DNA from 3 places in the Phytomonospora sp. NPDC050363 genome. Region 1 is predicted to be linked to each of the others. Evidence: riboswitches for the same ligand, from Rfam matches in the RefSeq annotation. Region 1 holds a riboswitch; each other region holds the start of a gene.
What was found. A riboswitch is a leader RNA that binds a small molecule or an ion and turns the genes downstream of it on or off. The one in region 1 is predicted to bind cobalamin.
Positions count from the first base shown of each region.

Region 1 (9,887 bases):
CTGGCGCTGACCGGCGGCTCGATCGGGGCCGGGGACGCGATCTACGCCGGACTGGCCGACCACTACATGCCGACGGCGCGTTTCCCGGAGCTCGCCGCCGCGCTGACCGACGGCCGGGTGCCCGCCTTCGGCACCCCTCCCCCGCCGGGCGAGCTCGCGCAGGCGCGCGGCTGGATCGACGAGTGCTACGCCGCCGAGGAGGTCGATGAAATCCTCGACCGGCTGCGCGCCCACCCCGACCCGGCGGCGCGGGCGGCGGCCAAGGAGATCGAGGGCAAGTCGCCGACCTCGCTGGCGGTGACGCTGCGGTCGGTGCGCTCGGCGGCGGCGTTGCCGAGCCTTGAGGCCGCGCTCGACCAGGAGTTCCGCCTGTCCTCGGCGCTGCTGCACACCCATGACCTCGCCGAGGGCATCCGCGCGCAGATCATCGACAAGGACCGCGATCCGCGCTGGAGTCCACCGATGGCCGACCCCGCGTTCGTCGCGTCCTGCTTCGCGCCGAGGGACCGCGAGCTCGGGCTGGCGTGAGACCCCGGCGGGATGCTCCCGCCGGGGCCGTCTCACTCGGGAACCGTCGTCGCTAAGGGGCGACCGTCGGCTGACCGCCGGAACCGAAGGCCCAGCCTTCGACCGAGCCCGGCGCGGGGTTGTAGGAGGTCGCGCCGCTCGTGCTGTAGCTCCAGGTGCCGCCCGGGGCGGCGTGCCAGTACGACCAGTAGGCCGAGGCGGGGGGCGTGTTCACGCACGCCTCGGCGGCCGGGAGCGGCAGTCCGTCGACGCGGCAGATGAAGGCCTTGCCCCAGCGCTGGGTGCCGGTGATGACGAACCCGGCGTCTTCGAGGGCTTCCAGTCCGGTGGCGGGATCGCCGAGCGCGCAACGGGTGTCGACGCTTCCGCCGAACGCGGTGAAGTCGACGACGACGGTGACGCCGGTGGTCCCGGCGCAGGCGGCGGCGTGCGCGGGGCGCGCGGTCGGGTCGGCGGCGATGAGCGCGACCGAGGCGAGCGCGGCGGCGAGCAGGAGCACCGCGCGGCGGGTGAGGGTGGACAGGGTCATGTCGGTGCTCCTTCTAGTGGCAGTACAGGAGGGGGTCGCCGGTGGCCGAGCCGTCGGCGTCGAGGTCGGCGAGGCTGGTCGTGCCGAGGCCGAGGACGGCTTGGGCGGTGGCGCGATTGGCGGTCGACGGGTCGAAGGGCCCGGCCTTGAGGTTGATCGCGCCGCGGGTGGCGATGGTTCCGGTGCAGTCGATCTGGAGGGTCTTGACGAACTGGCGGGCCTTGATCGCCGCGCCGAGGCGTCCGCCGGCGAGCAGGGCCTGGGCGGCCAGGCCGGTGCTGTTGGCGTTCTCGACGCCGAGGTCGCTGAAGGATCCGTTGGGCGACTGGACGCTCGCCAGCCAGCGCAGTCCGGCGCCGGCGTCCGGCCAGCGGCCGACGGCGAGGAGCGCCTGGACGGCGTAGGCGGTGGCGTCGACGCTGCTCGTGCAGGTCGACTCTCCGAACAGCAGCGGGTAGCCGCCGTCGGCGCAGCGGCTGCCGGCGAGGAAGCCGACCGCCGTCGAGGGCGCCCCGGTCGTGGTGCGGTCGAGCGTCAGGATCGCCAGCGACTGGCTGAAGGCGTTGCTGTAGTCGCCCCAGGCCGAGGCGTCGGAGAAGCGGCCGGTGGCCGTCTCCAGGGCGCGCAGGCGGGCTTCGAGGTCGAGGCCGGCGAAGGTGCTGGGGTCGCCGCCGCGGACCTGGACGGCCAGCGAGAGCTTCGCGGTGGCGCCGGCGTAGGACTCGGTGCCCTCGCCGACGTAGCCGCCGGTGACGCCGGGTTCGGCGAGCCAGTCGAGGGCGCGGTCGGCGTGGTCGTCGGCCGTCCCGGTCGCCGCGAAGGCGAACACGGCGTCGAGGGTGAGTCCCTGGTCGGGGTAGGCGACGCCGTCGAAGACGGTCTCGAAGCGTTCGCCGTCGACCATCTGGCGGGCGAGCCAGCCGGCGGCGGCCTCACCGCGGTCGACTGTGGGGGGCGATGCCGCGACGGGCGTGGCGGCGAGGACCGCGAGCGCGAGTCCGCCGATGAGGGCGGCGCGCGGCAAGAGGCGGTGTGACATGGGCGTGGTTACGCCTTTCCGGTATGCGGGACCGCGCACCGGTCGTCACGGGCATTGGGGGCGCCTGAGCATCCGGTCGCCGTCCCGCGGACCACGACGGGAAATGGGCGAAGCAGGACGGGCGGGTATTCGGGCTCGCCGCGGTTGCGACCGCGGCCCACCGTTGCGGGTCAGCGCCGGATTTCGACCGGACTTCCCCCGCTACCGTCCTCATTGGAGTTGCAGCAGGCAGTATGGACAGCCGCACGGGGAGTGTCAAGACGGGCCTGAGGGCACGGCCCGAATGTGTGCCGTATCGCTCTGGCGAGCTGGCGCACGGGCGGTCGCCGGCAGTAGACTCCGGTCGCCGGTGATGAGCCGGCGACACAATCGAATCGCGTGTGCGACAAGGGGAAGCCGGTGCGAATCCGGCGCTGACCTGCAACCGTGAGCGGCGAGAGCCGCAAGTCGGAACACCTGCCGTACGCGTGCACTGCTTCTCACTGTCATGGTCTGCGGTGTGGAGCCCGGTAGCCGAGTCTTTCGGGCCCCTGCGGCATTCGTCACGGATGCGCCAGGGGTTCTTTCGTTCCACCGCCCTTCCGGGTCCCCGACGCCGACCGCCCCTCGCGCGTTGAAAGGTGCCCCCGATGCCCGGCAGACCATCCGGCCGAACCCTGGCCATCCTCGGAGCGGGAGCCTCGGTACTCGTGGCCGCCGCCGTGGCCATGTCCCCCTCCGCCCTGGCCGACACCGCCGCCGCCCGCGACGCCGCGACCTGGCAGGCCGGCGAGATCACCGCGGAGGGCCACATCCCCACCGGCTGGGGCACCACGGACTGGGGGCTGACGATCGACACCCTCATCGCCCTGAAGGCCACCGGTGTCGAGAAGGCCACCGCCGACAAGATCACCGCCGCCCTCGAAGAGCGCGCCTGGGAGTACTTCTCCCTCGACCTGTGGGACACCAAGGGCCAGCGCATCGCCGGCGCGGCCGCGAAGGTCCTGTACGCCGCCACGATCTCGGACGCCGACCCGGAGGCCTTCGGCGACTACGACATGCGCCAGGAGGTCCTGGACCTCGTCGCCGGTGCCGACAAGGGCCCCGAGGAGGGCCGGGTCAAGAACAAGGTCACCGACGGCAGCGACTCCAGCAACACCTTCGACCAGTCCCTGGCGATCCTCGGGCTGGCCGGCTCGGGCGACGTGCCGCAGAGCGCCGTCGACTTCCTCATCGACCAGCAGTGCTCCGAGGGCGGTTTCCGCCTGTACCCCTACGCCTTCGGCGGCACGACCGTCAACGGCGACTGCGACGCGCAGGAGAACCCGGTCCTCGACCCCGACTCCACCGGCATGGCCGTGCAGGCGCTCCTCGCCGCCGCCGGGGACGGTGCCGAGGGCGCCGCCGCGGCCGCGAAGAAGGGCGGCGACTGGCTCAAGGAGATCCAGCGCGCCGACGGCGAGTTCGGCGGCTCGGGTCCCACCGAGGCGTCCAACGCCAACTCCACCGGCCTGGCCGGACAGGCCCTGGCCGCCACCGGGCACCAGGCGGAGGCCGACCGGGCCGCCGCGTGGGTCGCCGCGCGCCAGATCACCGCCGCCGACGCCGGTGCGGCGAGCGAGGACGTCGGCACGATCGCCTACAACGACGAGCTGCTCGCCGACGCGAAGGCCAACGGCCTCGACCCGCTCCAGCGCGACACCTGGCGCCGGGCCACCCCGCAGGCGCTGCTGGTGCTCGCGCAGGTCCCGCTGGGCGAGATCGGCAAGACCGACCCGAACCCCGGCGGCTCCGACTCGCCGAGCCCGACGGACCCCACGAGCTCCTCGCCGACGGCGACCGCCACGCCGACCCCCACGGACCCGGCCTCCTCGGCGCCGGTCACCACTCCGGCCACCACGACGACGGTCGGCGTCCCCCCAGGCCCCGGCGGCAACGGCAAGCTCCCGCTGACCGGTTCGAGCCTGCTCATGTTCGGCGGTGCCGCGCTGATCCTGCTGGCAGGCGGCGCGGTGCTGTTCCTCGCCGCCCGCAAGCGCAAGGGGGCGCAAACATCATGAGCACCCCCCGACGCATCCTCCACGCGCTCGCCGCCGTGGCGCTGCTCGCCGGGCTGAGCACGGCGGTCGCGGCATCGCCGGCCTCGGCGGTCGACGGGTCGAAAGGCACGCCCGGCCACTGCCCCGACGCCACCGGCGTCACGGTGGTCATCGACTTCCAGGAGCTCGGCGGGACCACGATCATCCGCTGCGCCCCCGGCGATCAGGCGACCGGGCACGCGGCGCTGAAGAACGCCGGGATCCAGATCACCGGCACCAACCGCTGGGGCGAGGCCTTCGTCTGCCGGATCGAGGGCAAGCCGGGAGCGGCCGACGAACCGTGCATCGACACTCCCCCCGCCACCGCCTACTGGAGCTACTGGCACTCGCCCAACGGCGGGAACTGGACCTACAGCCAGTGGGGCGTGATGAACCGCAAGCCGCCGCAGGGCAGCTTCGAGGGCTGGTCGTTCTCCAAGAACAAGTCGGCGACGAGCAACCCGGCGCCGCGCATCGCCCCGGTGCGGCCCGCGCCGCCGCCCACCGGCGGAAACGACGGTGGCGGTGACGACGGGAACGACGGCGGTGACGACGGCTCCGGCTCGAACGGGTCGGGCTCCCCCGGCGGCGGTGATCCGGCGAAACCCGGCGACGACGAGCCCGGCGCCCCGAAGAAGCCCGGCGAGTCGGGCGCTCCCTCCGCGAGCACCGGCCCGTCCGCGCCCGTCGAGTCCTCCCCGGGCACGGCCGTGCTGCCCACCGAGGCGCCCGGCTGGACCGGGGTCGGCGAGGACGGCATGCAGAACGCGTCGAACGCGACCAGCCGCGGCATCCCCGGCAGCACCCTGGCCGGTATCGCCGTGGTCGCGCTGCTCGCCGTCGGCGGCGGAGCGGTCGCCTGGCGCCGCAAACACGCCCGACGCGGCCAAGAGAGTTGAGCCTCGCCGGACTGTGGCCACCGCTGCCGCGCACCGTTCACCCCGGTGCGTGGTGGCTGTGGTCGCTCGGGCTCGCCACCGCGGCCAGCCGCACCACCAATCCGATCCTGCTGGTCATGATCCTCACGGTGTGCGGCTACGTCGTCGTGCGCCGACGCGGTGACGCGCCCTGGGCGCTGGCCTTCCGGATGTACCTGTACCTGGCCGGGTTCATCGTGACGATGCGGGTGGTCTTCCGGATCGTCTTCGGCGGCGGGCAGGGCGACATCATCCTGTTCACGCTGCCCGAGATCCCGCTGCCGGAGTGGGCGGCGGGCATCCGGCTGTTCGGCGCGGTCGCCGTCGAACAGGTCCTCGGCGGCTTCTACGACGGACTGCGGCTGGCGACGATGGTCGTGTGCGTCGGCGCCGCCAACGCCCTCGCCAACCCCAAACGCATGCTCAAAGCCCTGCCCGGTGCCCTGTACGAGATCGGCACGGCCGTCGTGGTCGCGCTGACGGTGGCGCCGCAGCTCGTCGAGAGCGTCATACGCGTACGGCGGGCCCGCCGCCTGCGAGCCGGCGGGCAGAAGGGCCTGCGTGCGCTGCGCGGGATCCTCATACCCGTCCTCGAAGACGCGCTCAACCGCTCGCTCGCGCTGGCCGCCGCCATGGCCTCGCACGGCTACGGGCGCACCGGGCGGGTGCCGCGAGGGACGCGCCTGCTCACCGGGTCACTGGTCGTCACCGGCCTGCTGGGGGTGTGCGCCGGCCTGTACGGGGTCATGGACGCCTCGACCCCGCCATATATGAGAGCACCCATGCTCCTGGCGGGCCTGGCCGTGGCCACCACCGGTTTCGTCATCGGCGGCAAACGCGTCCGGCGCAGCCGCTACCGCCCCGACCGCTGGCGGCCCGGCGAGTTCACCGTCGCCGCCTCCGGCCTGGCCACCGGTGCGCTGATGTACCTCACGACCCGTGTCGACCCGGCGAACCTCTATCCCTCCCTCAACCCCCTGACCTGGCCCGAGGTCGGCCTGCTGCCGGCCGCGGCGATCCTGGTCGGCGTGCTCCCGGCGTGGCTCGCGCCGCCGCCCGACCTCACGCAGGGCATCGCCGAACCCACCGCCCGCGAGGTGCCCGCGTGATCCGCTTCGAGAACGTGACCTTCTTCCACACCGACGCCCAACGGCCCGTGCTCGCCGAGGTCGACCTGCACATCCCCGAAGGGGAACTGTGCCTGGTCACCGGCCGCACCGGCGCGGGCAAGTCCACGCTGCTCGGCGCCGTCAACGGCCTCGTGCCGCGCTTCACCGGCGGAACGCTCCTGGGCCGCGTCACCGTCGACGGGCAATCCACCGCCGACCACCCGCCGCAGGAGTTCGCCGAACTCGTCGGCGTCGTCGGGCAGGATCCCCTCGCCGGGTTCGTCACCGACACCGTCGAAGACGAGCTCGCCTACGGCATGGAGCAACTGGGCATGGCCCCGGAGGTGATGCGCAAGCGCGTCGAGGAGACCCTCGACCTGCTCGGCATCGCCGAACTGCGCCGCCGCGCGCTGCGCACGCTGTCCGGGGGCCAGCAGCAGCGGGTCGCGATCGGCTCGGTACTCACCTCGCACCCGAAGGTCCTCGTCCTCGACGAGCCGACCTCCGCGCTCGACCCGACCGCCGCCGAGGACGTCCTGGCCGCGATCATCCGCCTCGTCCACGACCTCGGCACGACCGTCCTGGTCGCCGAGCACCGTGTCGAGCGGGTCCTCCAGTACGCCGACCGGCTCGTCCACCTCGACGGCGACGGCCGCGTCCGCCACGGCGAACCGGCGGCGCTGATCGCCGGCAGCGACATCGCCCCGCCGGTCGTGCGCCTCGGGCGCCTCGCCGGGTGGGAGCCGCCGCCGCTGTCGGTGCGCGACGCCCGCCGCCGGGCCGCCGGGCTGCGCGAACGGCTCACCGACCGCGAACCCGCACCGCTTCCCGCCGTCGCCGGCGAGTCACGGCTGACGGCCGAGCGCGTCTCGGTCGCCTACGGGCAGATCATGGCCGTGCGGGCCGTCGACCTCGACCTGCGCGCCGGTGAGGTCGTCGCCCTCATGGGCCGCAACGGGTCGGGCAAGTCCTCGCTGCTGTGGGCGCTGCAAGGCTCCGGGCCGCGCCGGTCGGGGAGCGTCGACGTCGCCGGCACCGACCCGGGCAAGGCCTCGGCGAAGGCCGCGCGCGCCCTCGTCGGGCTCGTTCCCCAGACCGCCGCCGACCTCATCTACCTCGACACCGTCGAGGCCGAATGCCGCCAGGGCGACACCGAGTCGGCGGTCGCGCCCGGAACCTGCCGCGCCCTGCTCGACACGCTCGCGCCGGGCATCCCCGGCGACCGGCACCCCAGGGACCTCTCCGAGGGGCAGAAACTCGCACTCGTCCTGGCCGTGCAGCTGTCCTCGGCGCCTGGCGTGGTCCTCCTCGACGAGCCGACGCGCGGCCTCGACTACCACGCCAAACAGCGCTTCACCGAGACCGTCCGCGCGCAGGCCGCCGCCGGGCGCGCGGTCGTCGTGGCCACCCACGACGTCGAGTTCGTCGCCGGAGCCGCCGACCGCGTGATCGTCATGGCCGAGGGCGAGATCGTCGCCGACGGGCCCACCGCCGAGGTCGTGGTGTCCTCACCCGCCTTCGCGCCGCAGGTCGCCAAGGTCCTCGCCCCACTCCCCTGGCTCACCGTCGAACAGATCGCCGGCGCCCTGAGCGGACAGGAGGCACCCGCGTGAACCGCGTGTCGATCATCGGCATCAACCTGCGCACCGGCTTCGTGCTGACCGTGGCGAGCCTCGCCGGGCTGTCGATGTTCTTCTGGCCCCTGTTCGCCCCGCCCCAGCCGGAGGCCATGGCGCACTCCTCCGACGCGCCCCTGACCTTCCTCATCGCGATGCCGGTGATCCTCGCCGTCGTGCTCGCCGAGATGTCCTCCGGCGGCATCGACCCGAAGGTCCTCGCGCTCCTGGGCGTCCTCTCGGCGGTCAACGCCGGGCTGCGGCCCCTGGGCGCGGGCACCGCCGGCATCGAGACCGTCTTCTTCCTGCTCGTGCTCGCCGGCCGCGTCTTCGGGCCCGGCTTCGGCTTCGCGATGGGCGCGACCTCGCTGTTCGCCTCGGCGCTGCTGACCGCCGGGGTCGGGCCGTGGCTGCCGTTCCAGATGGTGTCCTCGGCCTGGATCGGGCTGGGCGCCGGACTGCTGCCCAAGCGCGTCACCGGCAAGGCCGAGATCGCGATGCTCGCCGCCTACGGGGTCGTGGCCGCCTACGCCTTCGGCTTCATCATGAACATGTGGTTTTGGCCCTTCACCGCGATCGGCACCGGCCTCGGCTTCGATCCGGCCGCCACCCCCTGGGAGAACCTGCACACCTTCTTCGTCTTCACCCTCACCACGTCGAGCTTCGGCTGGGACACCGGCCGCGCCATCACCAACCTCGTCGCGATCCTCCTGGCGGGCCCGGCCGTCCTCGCCGTGCTCCGACGCGCCTCGCGGCGGGCCGCGTTCGGGGCGCCGGTGCGGTTCGAGCCGGCCATCCCGCTACAGAAGGGACCCTGACCTGGGTGTTTGACCCTTCCCGGCGCCGGGTAGGCGACCCGGAGGGCCAACAGGAGGGGAATCACCATGGACTTGCAGGACAAGCGCGTGCTCGCGATCGTGACCAACTACGGGGTCGAGCAGGACGAACTGCTCGTGCCGGCGAAGAAGCTGCGCGAGGCGGGCGCGACCGTGGACGTGGCGGCGGTCGAGTCCGAGGACGTACAGACGCTCGTGGGCGACAAGGACCCCGGCGAGAAGGTCGAGCCGACGCTCACCGTCGGAGAGGCGGACGGATCGGCCTACGACCTGCTGCTCATCCCCGGTGGCACGCTCAACGCCGACGCGCTGCGCCAGGACAACGACGCCGTGGCGCTCGTCAGCACTTTCGCGTCGAGCGGGCGTCCCGTCGCGGCGATCTGCCACGGGCCATGGATCCTGATCGAGGCCGGGGTCGTCGAGGGCAAGACGCTCACCTCCTACCCGTCGCTGCGGTCCGACCTGCGCAACGCGGGCGGGCAGTGGATCGACCAGGCCGCCGTCAGCGACGACACGGGCGGCTGGACCCTGATCACCTCGCGCACGCCCGACGACCTCGGGGACTTCGTCGAGGCCATCGGCAAGGCCCTCGCCTAGCTCAGGCGGCGAGCACGTTGTCGCGCCGCGATCGGCGGGCACGGGTGACCAGCAGGACGGCGTCGACGATGAACAGCACGAAGGCGACGTTCATGAGCAGGCCGAAGGGCATGCCGGGGATGTAGAAGCGCGCGCCCTCCCACAGGTCGGGGGCGCCGTCGCCCCACCATCCGCTGTCGGCGGCGGCGAAGTAGACGGCGCATGAGCTCGGGATGAGCATGACCGCGCCGACGACCCCTGCCCTGCCCGCGGGCACGCCGTGGCGAGCGGCGAAGCGCCTGCGCCACACCAGCCACGCCAGTGCGAGTGCGCCTCCGGCCAGCGCCCCGGCGATGACGGGCGCGGCCGGGGTCGGGTGGGGCCGCGAGTAAATGTCGACGGACAGTGTGAAGTCAGCGCGCACCTCGACCTCGGCGGTGTCCTTGTGGGCGACCAGGGCGTGGTCGGCGTTGACGCCCTCACCACCAGGGCGGCGGTCGATGGTCCAGCCGTCGGCCAGGAGTGTCTCCTCAGCCTCGGCGAACAGTGCCCGGCGGGCTTCGTCGTCGGCCGGGAACGGCGGGTGGTCGGGCCAGGAGATGTACATGGCGTTGCGCTGGCTGCTCTCGCCGAGCAGAAGCGTGTTCCACCAGCCGTTGATCGGCCAGTCCTCCTGGGGA
Region 1 covers NZ_JBFAKK010000003.1:173,088-182,974, reverse strand. Annotated here, with positions in the region: gene AB0I28_RS08935 (enoyl-CoA hydratase/isomerase family protein) at 1-528, shown strand, start outside; gene AB0I28_RS08930 (hypothetical protein) at 581-1,057, opposite strand; gene AB0I28_RS08925 (peptidase) at 1,071-2,096, opposite strand; cobalamin riboswitch at 2,199-2,356, opposite strand; cobalamin riboswitch at 2,438-2,575, shown strand; gene AB0I28_RS08920 (cell wall anchor protein) at 2,726-4,135, shown strand; gene AB0I28_RS08915 (hypothetical protein) at 4,132-5,052, shown strand; gene AB0I28_RS08910 (CbiQ family ECF transporter T component) at 5,049-6,179, shown strand; gene AB0I28_RS08905 (ATP-binding cassette domain-containing protein) at 6,176-7,792, shown strand; gene AB0I28_RS08900 (ECF transporter S component) at 7,789-8,613, shown strand; gene AB0I28_RS08895 (type 1 glutamine amidotransferase domain-containing protein) at 8,680-9,228, shown strand; gene AB0I28_RS08890 (hypothetical protein) at 9,230-9,887, opposite strand, start outside.

Region 2 (9,887 bases), on a different contig from region 1:
GCGCGCACCGCGGAGTCGGCGCCTGCCCCCGCGCCGGTCGGCGGCACATCCCGCAGCAACCGCACGATGGCCACGGCGACCACCGCCAGGATCACCGCGCTGATCCCCGCCACCAGGTGCAGTCCGCTCACGAACGCCTCCCGTGCCGGCGCCAGCAGCGCCTCCCCCAACCCGGCCGGCAGTTCCCCGGCCACCACCACGGCGTCGGCGAGGCTCTCGCTCGCCTGCTCCGCCGCCGCCTCGGTCACTCCGTCCGGCGGCGTGAACCGCGCGGTGTAGACCGCCGCCGCGATGCTGCCGAGCGCGGCGAGCCCGAACGCGAAACCGAACTGCCCGCCGGTCTCGTTCAGGGCGGCGGCCGAGCCCGCCTTCTCCGGCGGCGTGGCGGCCATGATCAGCTGGACGCCCAGCGTCACGAGCGGCCCGGAGCCCAGGAAGATCAGCGTGAACCCGGCCGCGAGCACGAGCGGCCCGGACGTGGTGTCGGTCCGCGTCAGCATGACCAGCCCGGTCACCGAGACCGCCAGACCGGCGCCGATCAGGTAGGCCGGCCGAAACCGCCTGGCGAGCAGCGGCGACACGATGAACGAGATGGCGTTGGCGATCACGGCCGGCATCATCCACATGCCCGCCTCGAACGGCGAGAGCCCTTCGACCAATTGCAGGTCCTGCGTGATGAACAGCATGAGCGCGCCCATCAGCAGCGTCGCCGACAGCGTGCCGCCCAGCGCGGTACTGAACGAACGGTTCGCGAACAGCCGCAGGTCGAGCAGCGGGTGCTCCAGGCGCCGCTGCCTGCGGGCGAACAGGACCGCGAACAGCACCCCGACGACCAGCGCGGCCATGGGGGGCAGGCTCCCGCCGTTGTGCGCCAGTTCCTTGAGCCCGTAGACGGCCGGCAGGACCGCCGCGAGGGACAGCGCGACGCTGACCAGGTCGAGTTTCCCGCCTCCGGGCGCGCGGAACTCGGGCAGCAGGATGGGGCCGAGCACGAGCAGCAGCGCCATCGCCGGCACGCCGAGCAGGAAGACCGAGCCCCACCAGAACCGGGTGAGCATCGCGCCGCCCACCAGCGGCCCGATCACCGCGCCGGCCGAGAAGCACAGGCCCCAGATCCCGATCGCCAGCCCCATCTGGCGGGCGTCGCGGAACAGGGTGCGGATCAGCGACATGGTCGACGGCGCGAGAACGGCGCCGGCCACGCCCAGCACGGCGCGGGCACCGATCAGCATCGCCGGACTGACCGAGTAGGCCGCCACGACGGAGGCGGCGCCGAAGGCCGCGGCCCCGATCAGCAGGAGCCGCCGCCGGCCGATCCGGTCGCCGAGCGTGCCCATGGTGATCAGGAATCCGGCGAGCATGAAACCGTAGACGTCGGTGATCCACAGCTGCTCGACGCCGTCGGCGCCGAGGTCGGCCGTCATGTGAGGCAGGGCGAGGAGCAGCACGTACACGTCGATGGAGACCAGCAGCGTCGGCAGGGCGAGCACCGCCAGCGCGATCCATTCGCGCCGGCCGGCCCTCGCCGGGATCGAGTCGTTCATGAGCGTCCTTTCCGAATGCGGGACGGGTGTCACCGATCTGTCGGGGCGGGTGATCACTTCTCGACATCCGGCGCGGAGAAATTCTCGGCGCGGGTGCGCCACCGTCCTCTGTGCACACCCCGTCCCCGGCCCCACCAGCCCTCCCGCGCGGCACCGAAGCGGGCCTCCTGGAACCCCTTGGCGCCCTACCTCACATGCGCCACGCCCGAACATCTTGGGGTCCACATTTCCCACTACCCCAACATGTAGTCTGTTCCACGCCAACGGTTCACGGGAAGCCACCTGCTTCCCGTGAGGCAACAGGGAACCCGGTGAGAGTCCGGGACTGTCCCGCAACGGTGAGCGGCCCCGCCGCGAGTCCGGAGACCTGCCGCTGGCGCGCGCGCCGACGGCGCGTGCCGCTCCCCGGTCTCGTGGACAGGACCGCAGCGAACGCGTGCGCCCGTCCCGGCGTGCGTCGTCCGCCTCGTCCGCGTCCACCGGAGAGCGATCGGATCGACGTACGCGAGGAGGCCGTCTCGTCATGGCAATCACCACCGTGAGCTTCACCGGGGACGCCGGAACCGCCGAAGCGGCACCGGCCCTCCACACCCGCATCTTCGTGGCGGCCGAGGGACTGCCCGACACCGAACCGGCGCGAGTCGTCCGCGCCGTCGAGACCGGCCGGGCGCCCGGTTCGACCGAGGCCGAGGACCTCGAACTCGCCGTCCGGGCCGCGGCGGCCCTGATCGGCACCGACCCGCAGTACTCGCGGCTGGCCGCGCGGCTGCTGGCGCACGTGATCCACGACGAGGTGGCCGGCGGCGGGCTGCGCTCCTTCGGCGATTCGGTCGCCGAGGGACACCGCCTGGGCCTGCACAACACCGAACTGGCGGCCTTCGCGGCGGCGAACACCGCCGCACTGAACTCCCTTGTGGACGACGCCGCCGACGACCGCTTCGGCTATTTTGGGCTCCGCACCGTCTACGACCGCTATCTCCTGCGCCATCCCACGACCCGCAAGGTCATCGAGACCCCGCAGTGGTTCCTGCTTCGTGTGGCCGCCGGCCTGTCCTCGACGGTGGAGGAGGCGGCCGAACTCTACGGATTGACCAGCCGTCTCGCCTACCTGCCGAGCTCGCCGACCTTGTTCAACTCCGGCACGGCCCACCCCCAGTTGTCGTCCTGCTTCCTCCTCGACTCCCCGCGTGACGAGCTGGAGGCCATCTACGGCCGCTACACCGACATCGCGCGCCTTTCGAAGTTCGCCGGCGGCATCGGCGTCTCCTGGACCCGCGTCCGCTCGCGCGGCTCGCTCATCAAGGGCACCAACGGCAACAGCAACGGCATCGTCCCGTGGCTGCGGACGCTCGACTCCTCCGTCGCCGCGGTCAACCAGGGCGGCCGCCGCAAGGGCGCGGCCTGTGTCTACCTGGAGCCGTGGCACGCCGACATCGACGAGTTCCTCGAACTCAAGGACAACACCGGTGACGAGGCGCAGCGCACGCACAACCTCAACCTGGCCGTGTGGGTCCCCGACGAGTTCATGCGCCGGGTCGAGGCCGACGCGCCCTGGTCGCTGTTCGACCCGAAAGACGTCCCGCTGCTCACCGACCTGTGGGGTGAGCGCTTCGACGCCGCCTACGCCGAGGCCGAGGCGGCCGGGCTGGCGAGGCGGACGGTCCCGGCGCGGACCCTGTACGCGCGGATGATGCGGACGCTGGCGCAGACCGGCAACGGCTGGATGACCTTCAAGGACGCCGCCAACCGCGCGAGCAACCAGACCGCGCGCGAGAACAACGTGATCCACCTGTCGAACCTGTGCACCGAGATCCTGGAGGTCACCGACAACGACACCACGGCAGTGTGCAACCTGGGTTCGATCAACCTGTCGGAGCACGTCGCGGCCGATGGCGTGGACTTCGCGGCGCTGGCGCGCACGGTCCGCACGGCGGTGAGGTTCCTCGACCGGACCATCGACCGCAGCTACTACCCGACCGACCCGGCGGGCGCGAGCAACCGGAAGTGGCGTCCGGTGGGCCTGGGCGTGATGGGGCTGGCCGACGTCTTCTTCAAGCTGCGGCTGCCCTTCGACTCGCCGTCGGCCAAGGAGCTGTCGACGCGGATCGCCGAGGAGATAGCGCTCACCGCCTACGAGACCTCGGCCGAGCTGGCCGAGCGCCTCGGCCGCCACCCGTCGTACCCGGACACCCGGGCCGCCGACGGCGTCCTGCACGTCGACCACTTCCCGCAGGCCGTGATCGCCCAGCCGGAGCGGTGGGATGCTCTGCGCGCCAAGGTCTCCCGCACCGGACTGCGCAACTCGCTGCTCATCGCGATCGCCCCGACGGCGACGATCGCGGCGATCGCGGGCAGCGCCGAGTGCATCGAGCCGGTGGTGTCCAACGTGTTCAAGCGCGAGACGCTGTCGGGCGAGTTCCTCCAGGTCAACCCGTACCTGATCGCCGAGCTCAAGCGGCTCGGGCGCTGGAACGACGCCACGCGCGGGGCGCTGCTGGGGTCGGAGGGCTCGGTACAGGACTTCGACTGGCTGCCCGCCGAGCTGAAATCGCTGTACCGCACGGCGTGGGAGCTGCCGCAGAAGGCACTGATCGACCTGGCCGCGGCGCGCACGCCGTTCATCGACCAGAGCCAGTCGCTCAACCTGTTCATGGCCGCCCCGACGATCGGGAAGCTGTCGTCGATGTACGCCTACGCGTGGCGCGAGGGCCTCAAGACCACGTACTACCTGCGTTCCCGTCCGGCGACGCGGATCCAGCAGACCACGGTGGCCGCCGAGCGTCCGGCGTCGATCGTGGAGCTGCCGCGGTTCACCGCCGACGAGGCCGTCGCCTGCTCCCTGGAGAACCCCGAGGTCTGCGAGGCGTGCCAGTGACATCCCACCACGACGACGTCAGAGAGGAACACCGGTGACCGTCCCCCACCAGCGAAACCAGCAGATGCTGCTCGACCCGGGCATGGACCTGACCCTGCGCCCGATGCGCTACCCGGACTTCTACGAGCAGTACCGGGCGGCGATCCGCAACACGTGGACGGTCGAGGAGGTGGACCTCGCCGCCGACGTCTCCGACCTCGCCAAGCTGACTCCGGGCGAGTACCACCTGGTCAAACGGCTCGTGGCCTTCTTCGCCACGGGCGACACGATCGTGGCCAACAACCTGGTCTTGAACCTGTACAAGCACGTCAACGCCCCCGAGGCGCGGCTGTACCTGTCGCGGCAGCTGTTCGAGGAGGCCGTGCACGTCCAGTTCTATCTGACGCTGCTGGACACCTACCTGCCCGACCACGAGGACCGGGTGCAGGCGTTCTCGGCGATCGAGCACATCCCGTCGATCAAGGAGAAGGGCGACTTCTGCTTCCGCTGGATCGACTCGATCGACAGTCTCGACCAGCTGAGCACGGCCGCCGACCGGCGCTCGTTCCTGCTCAACCTGATCTGCTTCGCGGCGTGCATCGAGGGCCTGTTCTTCTACGGCGCCTTCGCCTACGTGTACTGGCTGCGCTCGCGTGGGCTGCTCGACGGTCTGGCGACGGGCACGAACTGGGTCTTTCGCGACGAGTCGATGCACATGAACTTCGCGTTCAGCGTCATCGACACCGTGCGCCGCGAGGAGCCGGCCCTCTTCGACGAGGAGCTGACCGCGCAGGTCACGAGGATGCTGGAGGAGGCCGTGGACTGCGAGGCGAACTTCGCCGCCGACGTGTGCGGTGAGGGCCTTTCGGGGATGAACACCGCCGACATGCGCCACTACCTCGAGTACGTCGCCGACCAGCGGCTGGCGCGCCTGGGGATGCCGGCACGGTTCGGGTCGGCCAATCCCTTCGACTTCATGGCGCTGCAGGACGTGCAGGAGCTGACGAACTTCTTCGAGCGGCGCGTCTCGGCCTACCAGGTCGCCGTGTCGGGTCAGGTCAGCCTCGACGAGGACTTCTAGGAAACGCTCCGGCGGCCCGCGCGCGACCCGCGCGCGGGCCGCCGCGTCAATTCCGCGTCAAGACGGCTGTCGAGGTCCTGACAGTCCCATCGATGTCGGCGCAGGTCACAGCCTCGCGAAGCGTTTTCGGGACACTGTGGACGCCGTCGCGCGGGCATACCGTCGGCTTATGGAGACCCTCGGGAAGAAGACACAGAACCGCCGGACTGTGCTCGTCATGGCGGTCCTCACCCTGCTCGGCTACGTCGTCTACGTCGCGGCCTATCAGCCGACTCCCTTCGACAGGTTCCAGGCCGCCGACCCTCGCGGGGCGTCGGCCTGCCGCGGCCTTCAGCACTGGCTCGACGAGGGCGGAACGCCGGTGTGGGTGCCGCGGATGAACGCCATCGGCTACAACGCGTCTCTCGCCAGGACCCCTGCGATCAGCCGGACCTCCGGGCTCATCGAGGACGACGAGCGCTTCGCCGCCTTCCGCGACGGCGCGGTGCAAGACGAGTACCGCTTCTACGGCTACGGTCGCGGACGCGACTACGCCGACGACCTCGCCTCGCTCGACCTGGCCTGCGCGGCACAGGGCATCGACATGCCCGCCTATCACGCGCTCGTGTGACGCGAGAGGGCCGCGTACCGCATCGGCACGCGGCCCGCCCCGGCGAGCCCTAGTCGCGCGCCGCCGAGGGCCCGGCGACCCGGCCGGCGAGAACGAGGCCGACCACCGCGAAGAGCGCCGAGATCGCGTAGACGGCGATGAAGGCGGTCGGACCGGGGCGGGTGACCAGCGCGGCGAACAGGGCGCCGACGATGGCCAGCACGGCGGCCGAGGCCAGCGAGTCGGCGAGCTGGAGGCTCGCGGAGTTGGCTCCGGCCTCGCCGGGGGCCGAGGCTTCGAGGGTGAGCACCGACAGGGTCGGGTAGGCCATGCCCATGCCGAACCCGGCGGCCGACCAGCCGGCCATCGCCAGCGCGACCGGCACGGCGGGGATGAGCGCCAGGCTCACCACGACCACGCCGAGAAGGATCCCGGCCATGCCCAGGCGGACGATCGCCGCGCGGCTCAGCCGGATGTTCGGGCGGCTCTGGGTCCAGGAGCCGAAGGACCAGAAGAGCGCTCCGACGGTCAGCGCGAGACCTGCCATGGCGGGCGACAGTCCGCGCTCGCGGGAGAGCATGAGCGGGATGAACACGTCGGCGGCGGCGAAGGCCGCGCCGGCCAGGCCGCGCATCATGATCGTGGCGGGGAGCCCGCGCTGGAAGCTGAAGGAGCCGCGCGGGAGCAGGCGCGGCACGGCCGCGGCGAGCACGGCGAGGGCGGCGGCCATGACGGCGACGGCGAGCAGTCCGGTCTGCTGTCCGCCGTACTGGAAGAGCAGCGCGCCCCCGGCGGCGGCGACGGCCCAGGCGACCTTGGCCATGGCGGCCTTCGAGCGGCCGCCGGTGCGTTCGGCGGCGGGAGTGGTCATGCCGCGCAGGGCGGGCCGGACGAGAAGCGCGGCCGGGACGGCGAGCAGCGGCACGGCGAGGAAGACCCAGCGCCAGTGGAGTTGCTCGACGATGATCCCGGTGAGGGCGGGGCCGACGATGGACGGCACCACCCAGGCCGCGGCGAAGGCGGCGAAGATGCGCGGATGGAGCTCCTTGGGGAAGGCGCGGCCGACGACGACGTAGAGGGACACGCTGAGCATGCCGCCGCCGAGGCCCTGCACGACGCGCCCGCCGATGAGCGTCCACATCGTCGTGGCGGTCCCGGCGAGGATCAGGCCGACGACGAAGAGCGCGACGCCCGTCCACATGGGATGGGCGGGGCCGGAGCGGTCGTTCCACAGGCCGGAGACGACCATGCTGACGACGCCGGCGGCGAGCGTTCCCCCGAAGGCGAGGGCGTAGAGGCCGATGCCGTCGAGGGCCTTGGCGACGGTGGGCATGGCCGTGCTGACGGCGAGGGCCTCGAAGGCGATCAGCGCGGCGAGCGCGATGGAGCCGACGGAGAGGGCTCGGTGCTCGCGGGAGAAGAGGGAGCGGCGGGCGGGCCTGCTCGGGGCTGCGACGGGGGCTGGGGTGGGCGCGTCGGCGGTCACGGTCATGTCGGCAAGCCTCCATCTTCAAGCGCGCTTGAAGTCAACCGGATTCCCGGGGCAGTGGGGAAGGTCTCGCGCCGATCGGGGGCGGCCGCGCGTCGTGGGTCGGAGGCGTTGGAATTCGGGCCGGGATCGGCTGTGCGGCGTACTTAGCAAAGCCGAAACATCGCCGCCAAATCCCCGAAACCGGCGCCGAACAGGCTCAAGACATGACACTGCCGACCCGTGCCGACCAGACCCGTCCGCTGTGGACCGAGCCGGGCCCGCTCACGGGGTACACCGTCGCCGTGACCGCGCAACGTCGCGGCGGTGAGCTGGCGGCGCTGCTGGAGCGGCGCGGCGCCCGGGTGGTCGTGGCCCCGACGCTGCGGATCGTACCGCTGCCCGACGACCACGCCCTGCGGGCGGCGACGATCGAGTTGCTGCGCGATCCGCCGCAGGTGACGGTCGTGACGACCGGGATCGGGTTCCAGGGGTGGATGGAGGCCGCCGACGGCTGGGGGCTCGGCGCGCGGTTGCGCGATGTCCTGGGGCACGGCCGGATCCTGTCGCGGGGACCGCAGGCGCTGGGCGCGATCCGGGCCGCAGGGCTGAGCGAGGACTGGTGGGCGCCCAGCGGGGAGGGCCGCGACATCGTCGAGCGGCTGCGCGCCGAGGGCGTCGCCGGGCGCCGTGTGGCCGTCCAGCTTCACGGTGATCCCAGCGAGGACTATCTGGCGGCCGTGCGCGGCGAGGGCGCCGTCGCCATCCCCGTCCCCGTCTACCGCTGGACCGTTCCCACCGACCTGGCACCCGTGCAGCGCCTCGTCGACGCCATCTGCGCCCGCCGCGTCGACGCGGTCACCTTCACCAGCGCCCCCGCCGTGAACGCGCTGCTGCGCATAGCCGGCGACCAGGCCGACGACATGCTCTCCGCGCTCCGCGACGGCGGCGTGCTCGCCGCCGCCGTGGGCCCCGTGACCGCCGCCCCCTTGGAGCGACTGGAAGTGCCCGTGGCGAGACCCGACCGGTCACGACTCGGTTCCCTCGTAAGGACCGTCGCGGCCCTCCTGCCGAGAAGAGCCCGCCGAGTGCGCCTCGCCAGCGGCCACCGGCTGGAGCTGCGAGGCCACCTCGTCCTCGTCGACGGCACCCGCTTCCCCCTCCCACCCGCTCCCATGGCCATCCTCAGGGCCCTATGCGCGGCCAAAGGCCGCGTCCTCTCCCGCACCGACCTCCTCCTCCACCTCCCCCGCGGCGCCGACGGCCACGCCGTCGAGATGGCGGTAACCCGCCTCCGCGACGGGTTGGGGTTGCGCACGTGCGTGCGGACGGTGATCAAGCGGGGGTACCGCCTGGACTTGGGGTAGGGCGGAGGAGGGGAAAAGCGGGGTAGGGGCAGGGAGGCAGGGGGCGGGCAGGAAGGCGGGCGGAAGCGGGGGACGGGAGACGGGAGGGGCGTGGGAGGCGGGGATGGCGGGCGGGCGGGGGAAGGAGGTGGGGCTGACTTGGGCGGCTGGCCAGGGTGGAGCGGGCAAGGCGCAGGAGAGGGCAGGAGAGGGCGGGAGCGCGACGTGGGGATGCGGTTTCCGGCTGGGCCCGGTGAGGAAATAGAGGCAGGAGCAGGACAAGGAGCTGCCTCGCGAAGCAAGCGCCGCAGCTGCGGGCGGGTGCCGAGGCGAAACCTCCAGCCGCGCCAGGGACGAAGTCCCGCGGCGCCTCCAACGCGGGTGACGACGGCTGGAGGGTGACCCGCGGCGAATGCGATGGCCAACTGACGCCAATGGGTGTGGGGCCATCGTTTCCGCCTCGCGCTCGACAGGAACGACGAGCGGAAGCCGAAGCGGAGGCCGGAGCGGAAGCGAGAGCCGGAGCGGGACCGGGAGCGGGAGCCGGAGCGGATGCGGAAGCGAGAGCCGATGCGGAAGCGGAAGCGGAAGCCGGAGCGGGAGCCGGAGCGGAAGTGGAAGCGAGAGCCGATGCGGGAGCGGAAGCGAGTGACAGGCGACGCTCGGCGGCTGCCCGGTGGGCGGCAGGCCGGCGCGCGAACAATGGGAAGCCGGTGGCCGATTGCGGCGGGTGGAGGGGCCGCCGAGCGCGAGCGAGGAGCGGCACGGCCGCCAGGCGGCAGCCTGGCGCCACGGAGGAAGAGACGCGCGGCGTGTGACAGGTGGTCGCTCGGCGGCCGCGGGTGGCGGCCGCTTGGCGCGGGCGGGTAGCGAAGACGTGTGGCGGCAGACGGCAGCCTCGCAGCTCACGCAGGCGCTGCCCACCCCACCGCCGAACCAGGCCCACAACCGGGTCCAGGGACGGAGTCCCTGGCGGGGTCTGGGGCAGCGCCCCAGCAGGGTCCA
Region 2 covers NZ_JBFAKK010000018.1:128,501-138,387, forward strand. Annotated here, with positions in the region: gene AB0I28_RS35340 (MFS transporter) at 1-1,544, opposite strand, end outside; cobalamin riboswitch at 1,792-1,934, shown strand; gene AB0I28_RS35345 (ribonucleoside-diphosphate reductase subunit alpha) at 2,068-4,419, shown strand; gene AB0I28_RS35350 (ribonucleotide-diphosphate reductase subunit beta) at 4,484-5,479, shown strand; gene AB0I28_RS35355 (hypothetical protein) at 5,649-6,089, shown strand; gene AB0I28_RS35360 (MFS transporter) at 6,139-7,560, opposite strand; gene AB0I28_RS35365 (uroporphyrinogen-III synthase) at 7,764-8,903, shown strand.
Region 2: it holds a riboswitch for cobalamin, as region 1 does, so the genes downstream of both, AB0I28_RS35345 (ribonucleoside-diphosphate reductase subunit alpha) here and AB0I28_RS08925 (peptidase) in region 1, are expected to answer to the same signal.

Region 3 (9,887 bases), on a different contig from region 1:
TCGGCGCGCAACCGTGTCACTACCTCGGGACGCTCGGCGGCGAGGTCGCGGGTCTCGCCGGGGTCGGCGGCGAGGTCGTAGAGCGCGAGGCCGTCGCCGACCGAGGTGTGCTCGACCTGGAGAATGCCCTTGGCGGTGGGGGAGTCGCCGTCGGCGTAGCGGAGCTTGAAGCGCGCGTCGCGTACCGCCCACTGGAACCCGCTGTCCCAGTACAGCGCGCGGTGGCCGCTCTCCTCTTCGCCGCGCCAGTGCGCGAGCTGGTCGACCCCGTCGCAGTGATCCCAGCGGGCCGGGTCGACACCGGCGGCGGCCAGCGCGGTCGGCATCAGGTCGAGGGTGCTGACGAGGCCGTCGCGGTCCTGTCCGGCGGGAAGCCCTCCGGCGGGCCAGCGCGCGATGAGCGGGACCCGCACCCCGCCCTCCCAGAGCGTGTACTTGGTTCCGGCGAGGGGCGTGTTGTCTCCATAGTTGCAGGTCGATCCGCCGTTGTCGGTGGTGTAGACGACGAGGGTGTCCTCGCTCAGGCCGAGCCGGTCGAGGGTGTCGAGGAGGCGGCCGACCTCGGCGTCCATGAGTTCGAGCTGGGCGAGGTAGTACTCGCGGCCGTGTTCGAGCTTTGGGGAGATGGCGCCGTCGTACCAGTCGACGTAGTCGGAGACGTTCTCGTCCCAGTCGGCGCGCTCGGGCAACCCCCGCTTGGCGAGCTCGTCGTCGGGGAGCTGCCAGCAGAAGTTGTGCACGGCGTTGAAGGCGAGTTGCAGGAAGAACGGCTCGGCGGCGTGCCGGGTGGCGAAGTCGCGGGCGCGGTCGCCGAGTTCGGTGGTGAGGAAGCCCTCGAGTTCGCTCTCCTCGCCACCGTCGAACATCGGCTGGACGCCCATCCGCCACGAGGCCTCGGGACCGTACTCGTCGACGGCGGCCCGGGAGTGGCGCAGGTAGTTGAGGCGGCCCTGCTGCATCCCGGCCAGCCCGTAGTAGGCCTCGTCGAAGCCGTGGTTGTCAGGGCAGGCCCGGTCGCCGGGGCCCTCGGGTCCGTAGTGGACCTTCCCGAAGTAACCGGTGGCGTAGCCGGAGTCCTTGAACACCTCGGCGACGGTGGGGATGTGGTCGGGAGGGAAGGCCGCGTCGTCGAACCATCGGACGCCCCAGCGCCGCTGGTGGGTACCTGAGACGATGCCCGCGCGCGACGGCGAGCAGATCGGCGCCGAGACGTAGGCCTCGGTGCAGGAGACGCCCTCCTCGGCGAGCCGGTCGAGGGCCGGTGTCCGCACGGCGGGATGGATCCCGAGGCGGGAGCGATCGGCGTAGCCGTGGTCGTCGGAGACGATCCAGACGACGTTGGGGCGGCGTGGGGGCGTCATGGGAGATCACCCTACGACCAGATGCGACCGGGCACCACGCACCGCGGGCCTATTGCTCGGCCGCTTCGGCTTCCTCGGCCTCTTCGGTGCGCTCGGCCCGCCGGAACCGGCGGGCGGTCGTCCAGGACGCGATCCCCGTGATGAGGACGCCGAGCCCGGTCAGCGCGGACAGCAGCGGCAGGATGTCGGCGTTCCACATGACCAGCTGCGAGGTGTCGACCAGGTAGGGCGCGAGCGCCAGTACCGGGCCGGCGGCCCCGACGAGGAACCCGTGCCACCAGCTGCCCGTTCTGAGGACGGCCAAGGCCGCGACGACGGCGGCGAAGACCAGCAGGGCCACAATCGTCACCTGGGAGCGGCTCGGGAAGTACCCGAAGGTCCTTCCCGACAAGGGAAGACCGATTCCCAGGTCGTCGGCGAGCCCGTCGAGGACGTAGCCGGCGAAGAAGGTCGGCGTGCCCCAGGTGAACCCGAGGACCGAGGCGAGACTGGCGAGGAACGCCAGCACCCACAGCAGGCCGGCGTGCAGGGCGACGCCGAGGCCGAGTGCGGTGAGCGCGACCGTCAGGAGCGCGGCGAACGCCCCGAGCACGGCGCCGGTGCCGACCGCGCCGGGGATCTCGGAGGCCAGCACGTCGCCGGCGTAGGACTGCGCGACCGGCAGCGCGGCCGTCGTCGCCGCCGCCGCGAACAGGGCGCTGACGACCCGCACGAGCCACTGCGAGCGGTAGGCCAGCAGCGTCGCGGTCGGAGCCGATAAAGCGCAGAACCAGGTGAGGAGCGTGACGTTGACGCTCTCGGTGCGTTCGGCGCCGGCCTGGAACTCTCCGCCCAGTTCGGACAGTCCGCACAGTTCGGCGAGCGCGACCTGCCCGGCGGCCAGCACGGCGGCGGCCACCGCGACCAGCAGGGGCGTGAGCGGGGCGGGCAGAGGGGATCGGCGTACCGCGGCGTCCATAACGGGACCGTAGCGGTCGGGGCGCGCGGCCGTTGGCCCGCGGTCAGAACTTCGCGACGACCTCGATGCGGCCGGCGATGTGGTCGTTGAACTCGTCGAGCCGCTCGGCCGGAACCCACAGCTCGTCGACGCCCTCGCCGCCCGCCCTGCGAGTGGGAAAGCGCCGCAGGTAGGCGGTGTCGACATGGAAGCGGGTCACGAAACCCGAACCGCCCTCGGGCACGTTCCACTCCCGCGCGATCCGGACCGCGTACGCCTCGTTGAGGACGGGGTAGAAGATCGGCTGCTCCGGCAGTCGCGGCGGCCACCGGCGCCAGCCGGACTCCTCGACCAGGCGCAGCTCGGCCGCACCCGCCGGACGCCAGAGCGTCGTCGTGCCGTCGGGGTTCTCGGCGCGGCCGGCCATCGCCTCGGCGACCAGCGCGGTGACGAGCGGGTCGGTCGTCTCGGGTTCGAAGGAGCCGGCGAACACCGCGGTCACCGTGTCGCCCTCGCCGAGCCCGCCGCGCAGCGAACGCCAGGTCGCCAGGTTCGGGTGGTCGAGCGCCGTGCACGCCTCGGCGGGCGCCAGCAGCGCGATCGCCCGGTCGAGCGCGGCGCCGTCCAGCGGGTACGAACCCGACCCGGCCACATGCCCGCACACCGTCGCCAGCACCACGCCGGGCAGATGCGACATCCCGGCGGCGACCCTCGCGAAGTCGAAGGAGCCCTCGGCGTACCAGCCGATCCCGTACGCCGCCGGCCGCTCCCAGCCCGGGATCGCCGATTCGAACCGGTTCAGGGCCGCGTCGATCTCCTCGACCGTCGTCCACCGCTCGCTCATCAAGAGATCGTCGCAGATGCGTCCGCGCGGCACCGCTATGGTCCGTGGATGGCAGAGACGATCATTCGCGTGGCGACCGAGGCGGACCGTCCGGCCGTCGACGCCATCCTCACCGCCTCCTGGGGCCGCCCCTTCGTCGTGCTCGGCGGCAACGGCGTCGACCTCACCGGGCAGCCGGCGCTGGTGGCCCTGATCGGCGACGAGATCGTCGGGGCCCTGGTCTACCGGGTCGACGGCGACGCCCTCGAAGTGCTCAGCGTGAACAGCCGCGCCGGGGGAGCCGGTACCGGCATGATCACCGCCGCCCGCGACCATGCCCTCGCGCTCGGCCTGCGCCGCCTGTGGCTGGTCACCACCAACAACAACTCCAGCGCCTTGCGCTTCTACCAGCGCAACGGCCTTCACCTCGTCGGCGTCCGCACCGGAGCGGTGTCGGCCGCCCGCAAGATCAAGCCGACGATCCCGCGCAACGACCACGACGGCCACGCCATTGACGACGAACTCGTCCTGGAGCTGCGGCTGGACGGCGTCGACGACCCCTACGGCGAACCGGGCAACGCCGCCGCCGTCGCCCTCAGCAGACTCCTCACCTGGCGCGGCGGCGAGACCGACCTGTGGCCGCTGCTCGCCGATCCCCGCGCGACCGTCGACGTCGTCCGCGGCCTGTCGCGACCCTTCCTCGGCGCCGTCGACCTCGTCCTCGGCCCCGACCCCGGCGGCATGCTCTTCGGCCCCCTCGCCGCCCGCGAATTGGAGGTCCCCTTCGCGCCGGTCTGCCGGGACCGAAGGTTCTTCTTCCAAGGCCCTCACGAGCGCGTCACCGTCCAAGCCGGGGCCGACGAACTGCACGCCCACCGCGCAGCACTCGCCGACGGCGCGCGGGTGCTGCTGGTCGACGACTGGTCGGAGTCGGGCTCGACCGTGCGCGGAGTCGCCGACCTGGTGGCGCAGACCGGTGCGACGCTCGCCGGCGTCTCCTACCTGGTCGACAGTCTGCGTCCGGAGGTCCGCGCCGACCTCGAAGCCCGTGGGATCGAGGTGCGCGGGCTGGTGACGCCGGCCGGGCTGAGAGATTGAGGGAGACGTGTCAGCTCGACTCCGCGAGCAGGTGCACGACTCCCGCGGGGTTCTTGATCCAGTGGGTCCGGGAGTCGTAGTTCTCGAAGGGTTCCACCTCATCACACGGATGGATGCCGACGGCGGCCAGCTCACGCGTCGCGACGTCCAGGTCGTCGGTGTGAAGCTGAAGCCACAGGTCCGGGTTGCTGTAGTTGTCGACGCAGTCCAGCCAGAGCGTGTTCGGCCCGAACCGCACCGAGTGGGTCCTCGAAACGGTCGGCGCGTAGGAGACGTCCTCCTCCGCGACGTCGAATCCCAAGGTGTCGCGGTAGAAGGCGACGGTGGCCTCGTACTGGGCCTTGGGGATCTTCATGGCGATGTTCAGGCCGGCGGTGAACGCGGACTTGCTCATGGTGCCGTGTCTCCTTCGTAGGTGGTTTCGAGTGCGTGTTCCAGTGCCGAAAGGCGGTCGTCCCAGCGGTTGGCGAGTCGTGCGAGCCATGCCTGGGCCGCGCGGACGGCGGTCGGGTCGAGCCGGTAGGGGTGGCGGCGGCCGACCGGTTCGCCCGGGCGGATCAGTCCCGCCTCGGTGAGCTGGCCCAGGTGCTTGGCGACCGCTTGGCGGCTTATCGGCAGCCGCTGTGCCAGTTCGGTGACGGTCGCGGGACCCGCGCGGGCGAGTTCGTCCAGCAGAGCCCGCCGTGTCGGGTCGGTGAGGGCCGTGAACACCGCGACGGCCCGTTCCTCCGCGTCAGACGGCCGCATCGAGGTAGCTCTCCAGGTCGGCCAGCTCCTCGTTCCAGCCCTGACTGTTCGCCGCGTGGGCGGATCGGGCGACGTCCTCGGCGGCCCGCGTGAATCCGCTCTCCACGAGGTGCAGCCTGGTGCCTTCGGGCACCGGCTCCAGCGTGAACTCCACGAGTGTTCGCGGGGCGTCCGCCTCCGGGAGGCCTTCGACGCGCCACCAGAACGAGAAGCGGTGCGGTGGCGCGACGACCTCGATCGTGGCGACGGACTCCTCGTCCAGTTCGTCCCAGCGGAAGAACGCCCGCCCGCCGGGGCGCAGGTCGATCTCGGCGACCGAGCCGAACCACCGCGAGAGTCCCTCCGCCGTGGTCAGTGCCGCCCATACGCGCTCGACGGGATGCCGCAGCACGACCACGCGTTCGATGGAATCCGAGACCATCTCCACCCTCCTTCGCAACCTTTCAGTTGCCATCTATGGCAACCTACAGGTTGCGATGTTGATCCGCAAGTGTCGCGTCCTTTCGCGGGGGCGCCGCCGGGAAGCGGCGCCCCCGTTCGCGCGTTAACGCTCCTCGCGGAACTCGGCGTGCCCGCCGAGGCGCGGGTCGAACTTGCGCAGGACGAGCCGGTCAGGGTCGTTGCGGCGATTCTTGCGTGTCACGTAGGTGTAGCCCGTCCCCGCGGTGCTGCGGAGCTTCACGATCGCGCGAATGTCACCAGAAGCCATGGTCACCCTCCTTGAAAAGCTATGCATAATGATAATCATTATCAATACCTGCTTATTCCCAGGAGGCTCGCATGACCACCACCGGACCCGCCGCCCCGCCCCGGCCGACGACCCCCACCCCCGTGACACGCACCCCCGTCACCGTCCTCGCCGGCTTCCACGCCCACGCCACCACCGCCGTCGCCGACCGCCTCCTGAACGCCGAACCCGAACTGCTCCTCGTCGGCCACGACCTCACCGCACTCGCCGACGGTGTCGTCCGCCGCCGGATCCGCGACTCCTCCGGCATCCTCGAAGAAGGGGAGACCCGCCTCACCCACGGCTGCGGCACCTGCGCCATCCGCGAGGACCTCGTGCCGGTCCTGATGCGCCTGGCCCGTGACCACCCCGGCAGGCCACTGCTCGTCGAGCTCCCGGAGACCGTCGAACCCCAATCCGTCGCCGAAGCCTGCGCCCACCTCCACGTCGACGGCACCCCGGCGGCCGAGGTCATCCGGGTCGACTCCTGCACCACTGTCCTCGACGCTCTCAGCCTCCGAGGCGACCTCAGCAGCGTCGACGACATCGCCCGCCGCCGCCGCACCCCCGTCGAGGACACACGCGGCGTCGCCGAGGTCGTCGTCCGCCAGATCGAGTACGCCGACACCGTCCTCCTTCACGGCGAAGCCGCCGGCGGCGCCTACGAAACCGCCCGCCTCGGTGTGCTGGCCCGCAGGCTCGCACCCTGGGCCGCCCACCCCGAACCCTCCGACGACCACGGCCTGGCCGCCGCGATCCTGCGCACCGGCCGCCACGACCCGCGACGCCCGCCGGGCCCGGCCCGCGCGCTCGCCGGGCTCACCCTGGGCGTGCACGCACCCTTCGAGGACTGCGGGGTCATCTCGATGCTCTTCGCCGCCCGCAGGCCCTTCCACCCCGAGCGGCTGCACGCGCGCCTGGATGAGATCGCTTACTCGGCCCTCCGTGCACGCGGACACCTCTGGCTGGCCACGCAGCCCGACACCGTCGTCGCCTTCGAAGCCGCCGGCGGCGGCATCGCCATGGCTTCTCTGGGACCGTGGCTCGACGCGGTCCCGGTGGAATCCCGGGAAGCGCACAGCGCCGTCCGCCGTGTCGCCGCCGCGCTCGACTGGGACCCCTACTACGGCGACCGGGGAAACTCGCTGGCCTTCATCGGCGAGGGTTTCGACGTCGACGAGCTGCGGGTGCGACTAGAGGACTGCCTGCTGACCGACCTGGAACTCGCGGAGGGCGAGGATGCGCGCAGGGCTTGGAGCGACCCCTTCGCCGGCTGCTTCCCGTCACATCCGTGAGCGGACGTCCCCGGCGAGTTCGAAGGTCTCCTCGTCGAACAGGACGAGCCGGGCACTCTCGACGGAGGTGGGCGTGGTGTCCATCGCGTCGAGGGCCACCCGGATCGCGTCGTCGGGCGGCCAGCCGAAGATCCCCGCCGAGATGAGCGGAAAGGCGATCGTGCGCGCGCCCAGCTCGTCGGCGACGGCGAGGCCGCGCACGTAGCAGGACCGCAGGAGGTGGGTCTGGTCCTCGTCGGGCCAGTAGTGGGGGCCGACGGTGTGGATCACCCAGCGGGCGGGTAGTCGGCCCGCCGTCGTGGCGACGGCCTCGCCGGTCGGCAGGCCCTTGCCGTACCGCGACCGCCGCAGTTTTTCGCACTCGGCGAGGATCGCGGGGCCTCCGGCGCGGTGGATGGCGCCGTCGACTCCTCCGCCGCCGAGCAGGGAGGAGTTGGCCGCATTGACGATCGCGTCGGTCTTCTCCGCGGTGATATCGCCCTGTACGAGTTCCACGCGCACGATTGCCTCCTCACCGTGATGGACGGCACCATGCTCCCACGGCCCCGCGCGACTAACCTGATCATGGCGCTGGTGCGCCGGCGACCGCCCGGTCCCGGCGCCGAGAGGGAACCCGGTGGAAGTCCGGGGCTGCCCCGCAACGGTCAACGCGCATTGCGCCGTGAGCCCGATACCTGCCCGCGCCCCGCGCGCGACCGCGTGCGCGGTGACCGCCGGTCTCGCGGGTGGGCCGAACGGGAGCGCGAACCCCTCGTGCCCTGTCCCGCCCTCGTTCGACGGTCGGCGTCCGTTCGCGAGGGAAGGAACGAGCATGACCACATTGGACCGGCCGGATGCCGCGGGGACCGCGCGTCCGCCCTCGGCCTCCCGGGTCACCATGTCGAGCATCATGGGCCCGCAGGACACCAACCTCATGGGAACCGTGCACGGCGGGGTGATCCTCAAGCTCATCGACTCCGTCGCCGGCGTCGTCGCCGCACGGCACAGCGAGGGACCCGCCGTCACCGCCTCCATGGACGAGACGGCCTTCCTGGTGGCCGTGCGGGTCGGGGACGTCGTGCACGTCGACGCCCAGATCACCTGGACCGGGCGCAGCTCCATGGAGGTGGCGGTCAAGGTCACCGCCGACCGCTGGGACGAGTCGGTGCCCGCCACCACCGTGGCCACCGCCCACCTGGTGATGGTCGCCGTCGACGACACGGGAAGCCCTCGCCCGGTCCCGCCGCTCGTGATCGGCTCGGACGCCGACGTCCGCCGCTCGCGGGAGGCCGAGATCCGTCGCACGCACCGGCTCGCCCTGCGCTCCGCCCTTCGCGACGCAGCCGAGGCTTGAGGGGACCGGTCCGCCCCGGACGGTGGGGTCGTGGCGGTTCGCCCGGGGCAACTAAGATCCCGCCATGACCGATCCCCAATGGCAGCAGCAGGGACAGCCCTATCCGCAGTACGGGCAGGAGCCCCCGCCGCAGGGACAGCCCGGGCCGCAATGGGGCCAGCAGCCTCCCGCGCAAGGCCAGCCGCAGGCCGGCGGCTGGCCCGCACAGCCGCCCCCGCCCGGATACCAGCCCCAGCCGGGCTACCCACCCGGGCCCCAGCAGGGTTTCCCCGGACAGCCGGGCTGGCCCGCAGGCCCCGGGCTGCCTCCGGCCGCACCGAAGCGGACCGGCCTGATCGTCGGGGCGGTCGTCGGAGCGGTCGTCCTGGTCGCCGCCCTCATCATCGGCGGCGTCGCACTGTGGTCGGGCGGCGCCGACGAGCGCAGCGGTGGGGGAGGCGCGCCCACAGCGGCGGTGGAAGGACACGGCGTCGTCGTCGGCGAGGGTCCCGTCAAGGTCGAGATCTGGCTGGACTTCCAGTGCCCGCCTTGCGGGGAGTTCCACGCCAACGCGGGTAAGACACTGCGAGAGTTCACCGCGGCGAACCGGATCACGGTCGTCTACCACCCGCTGAACTTCCTGGACTCCATGTCCACCGACGAGTACTCGACGAGGGCCGCGTCGGCGTCGGTGTGCGCTGCCGACCAGGGTGAGTTCGAGGCCTACGCCGACTTCCTGTTCACCAGCCGGCCCGTCGAGGGCGGCCCCGGCCTCTCCGACGAGGAACTGGTCCAGGGCGGAACCCCCATCGGCCTCGCGGACCCGTTCGCGGACTGCGTGCGCACGACGAAGTACGCCGACTGGGTCGAGACCGGCACCACCGAGTCCGGCGTCGGCGCGGTTCCCACCGCCACGATCGGCGGCTCGCCGGTCGCCGACATGACCAACTTCGTCACGGCCCTCGAAGCCGCCGCCTAGGGCTTGACCGGTGGGTCCCGTGGGAGCCGCAGCCCTCGGTGACCCACCGACTCGCCCCTAACCCAGCCGCAGGCCGCGCGGTGTCTCCCGGAAGCCCGCGGCGGCCAGGGCCGCGCCGAGCACCGTCCCCGCGACGGGTTCGCCGTCCCCGCGCTCGACCGCGAGGGATCCGAGCCCACCGCGGCGGACGGTGTCCACCAGCGCCACGGCCGCCGCGCCGAGCACGCGCTCGTCCTCCGTGTACGACAGCATTGTGCGGCCGCCGCGTTCGACATAGAGCGCGAGTTCGCCGCCGGCCAGGACCACCAGCGCTCCCGCGCGGCGACCGGGCCGGTGCCCTCCGCTGCCGTCGGCGACGGTCTCCCGCGCGTCCGGCCAGGACAGGCCCGCCCCGAAGGGGTTCGCCGGGTCGGTCGCGGCGAGCACGACGATCTCGTCCCCGCCGGGAAGCGCACACGCGCGCAGGCGGTCGACGGCGCCCGGCTCGGCGAACTGCGCCGCGCCGAGGCCCGCCACGAAGTAGCCGCGCCGGACCGCGCCCCTGTCCTCCATGGCCGAGAGCACCGGATAGAGGCCGACGGTCGTCTCCCGGACGAGGACGCCGTGCC
Region 3 covers NZ_JBFAKK010000001.1:786,148-796,034, forward strand. Annotated here, with positions in the region: gene AB0I28_RS03430 (sulfatase-like hydrolase/transferase) at 1-1,361, opposite strand, end outside; gene AB0I28_RS03435 (hypothetical protein) at 1,411-2,319, opposite strand; gene AB0I28_RS03440 (hypothetical protein) at 2,363-2,725, opposite strand; gene AB0I28_RS03445 (GNAT family N-acetyltransferase) at 3,191-4,219, shown strand; gene AB0I28_RS03450 (VOC family protein) at 4,230-4,613, opposite strand; gene AB0I28_RS03455 (metalloregulator ArsR/SmtB family transcription factor) at 4,610-4,966, opposite strand; gene AB0I28_RS03460 (SRPBCC domain-containing protein) at 4,953-5,387, opposite strand; gene rpmG (50S ribosomal protein L33) at 5,511-5,675, opposite strand; gene AB0I28_RS03470 (GTP-binding protein) at 5,747-6,988, shown strand; gene AB0I28_RS03475 (O-acetyl-ADP-ribose deacetylase) at 6,977-7,489, opposite strand; cobalamin riboswitch at 7,543-7,685, shown strand; gene AB0I28_RS03480 (acyl-CoA thioesterase) at 7,800-8,321, shown strand; gene AB0I28_RS03485 (thioredoxin domain-containing protein) at 8,386-9,279, shown strand; gene AB0I28_RS03490 (DEAD/DEAH box helicase) at 9,337-9,887, opposite strand, start outside.
Region 3: it holds a riboswitch for cobalamin, as region 1 does, so the genes downstream of both, AB0I28_RS03480 (acyl-CoA thioesterase) here and AB0I28_RS08925 (peptidase) in region 1, are expected to answer to the same signal.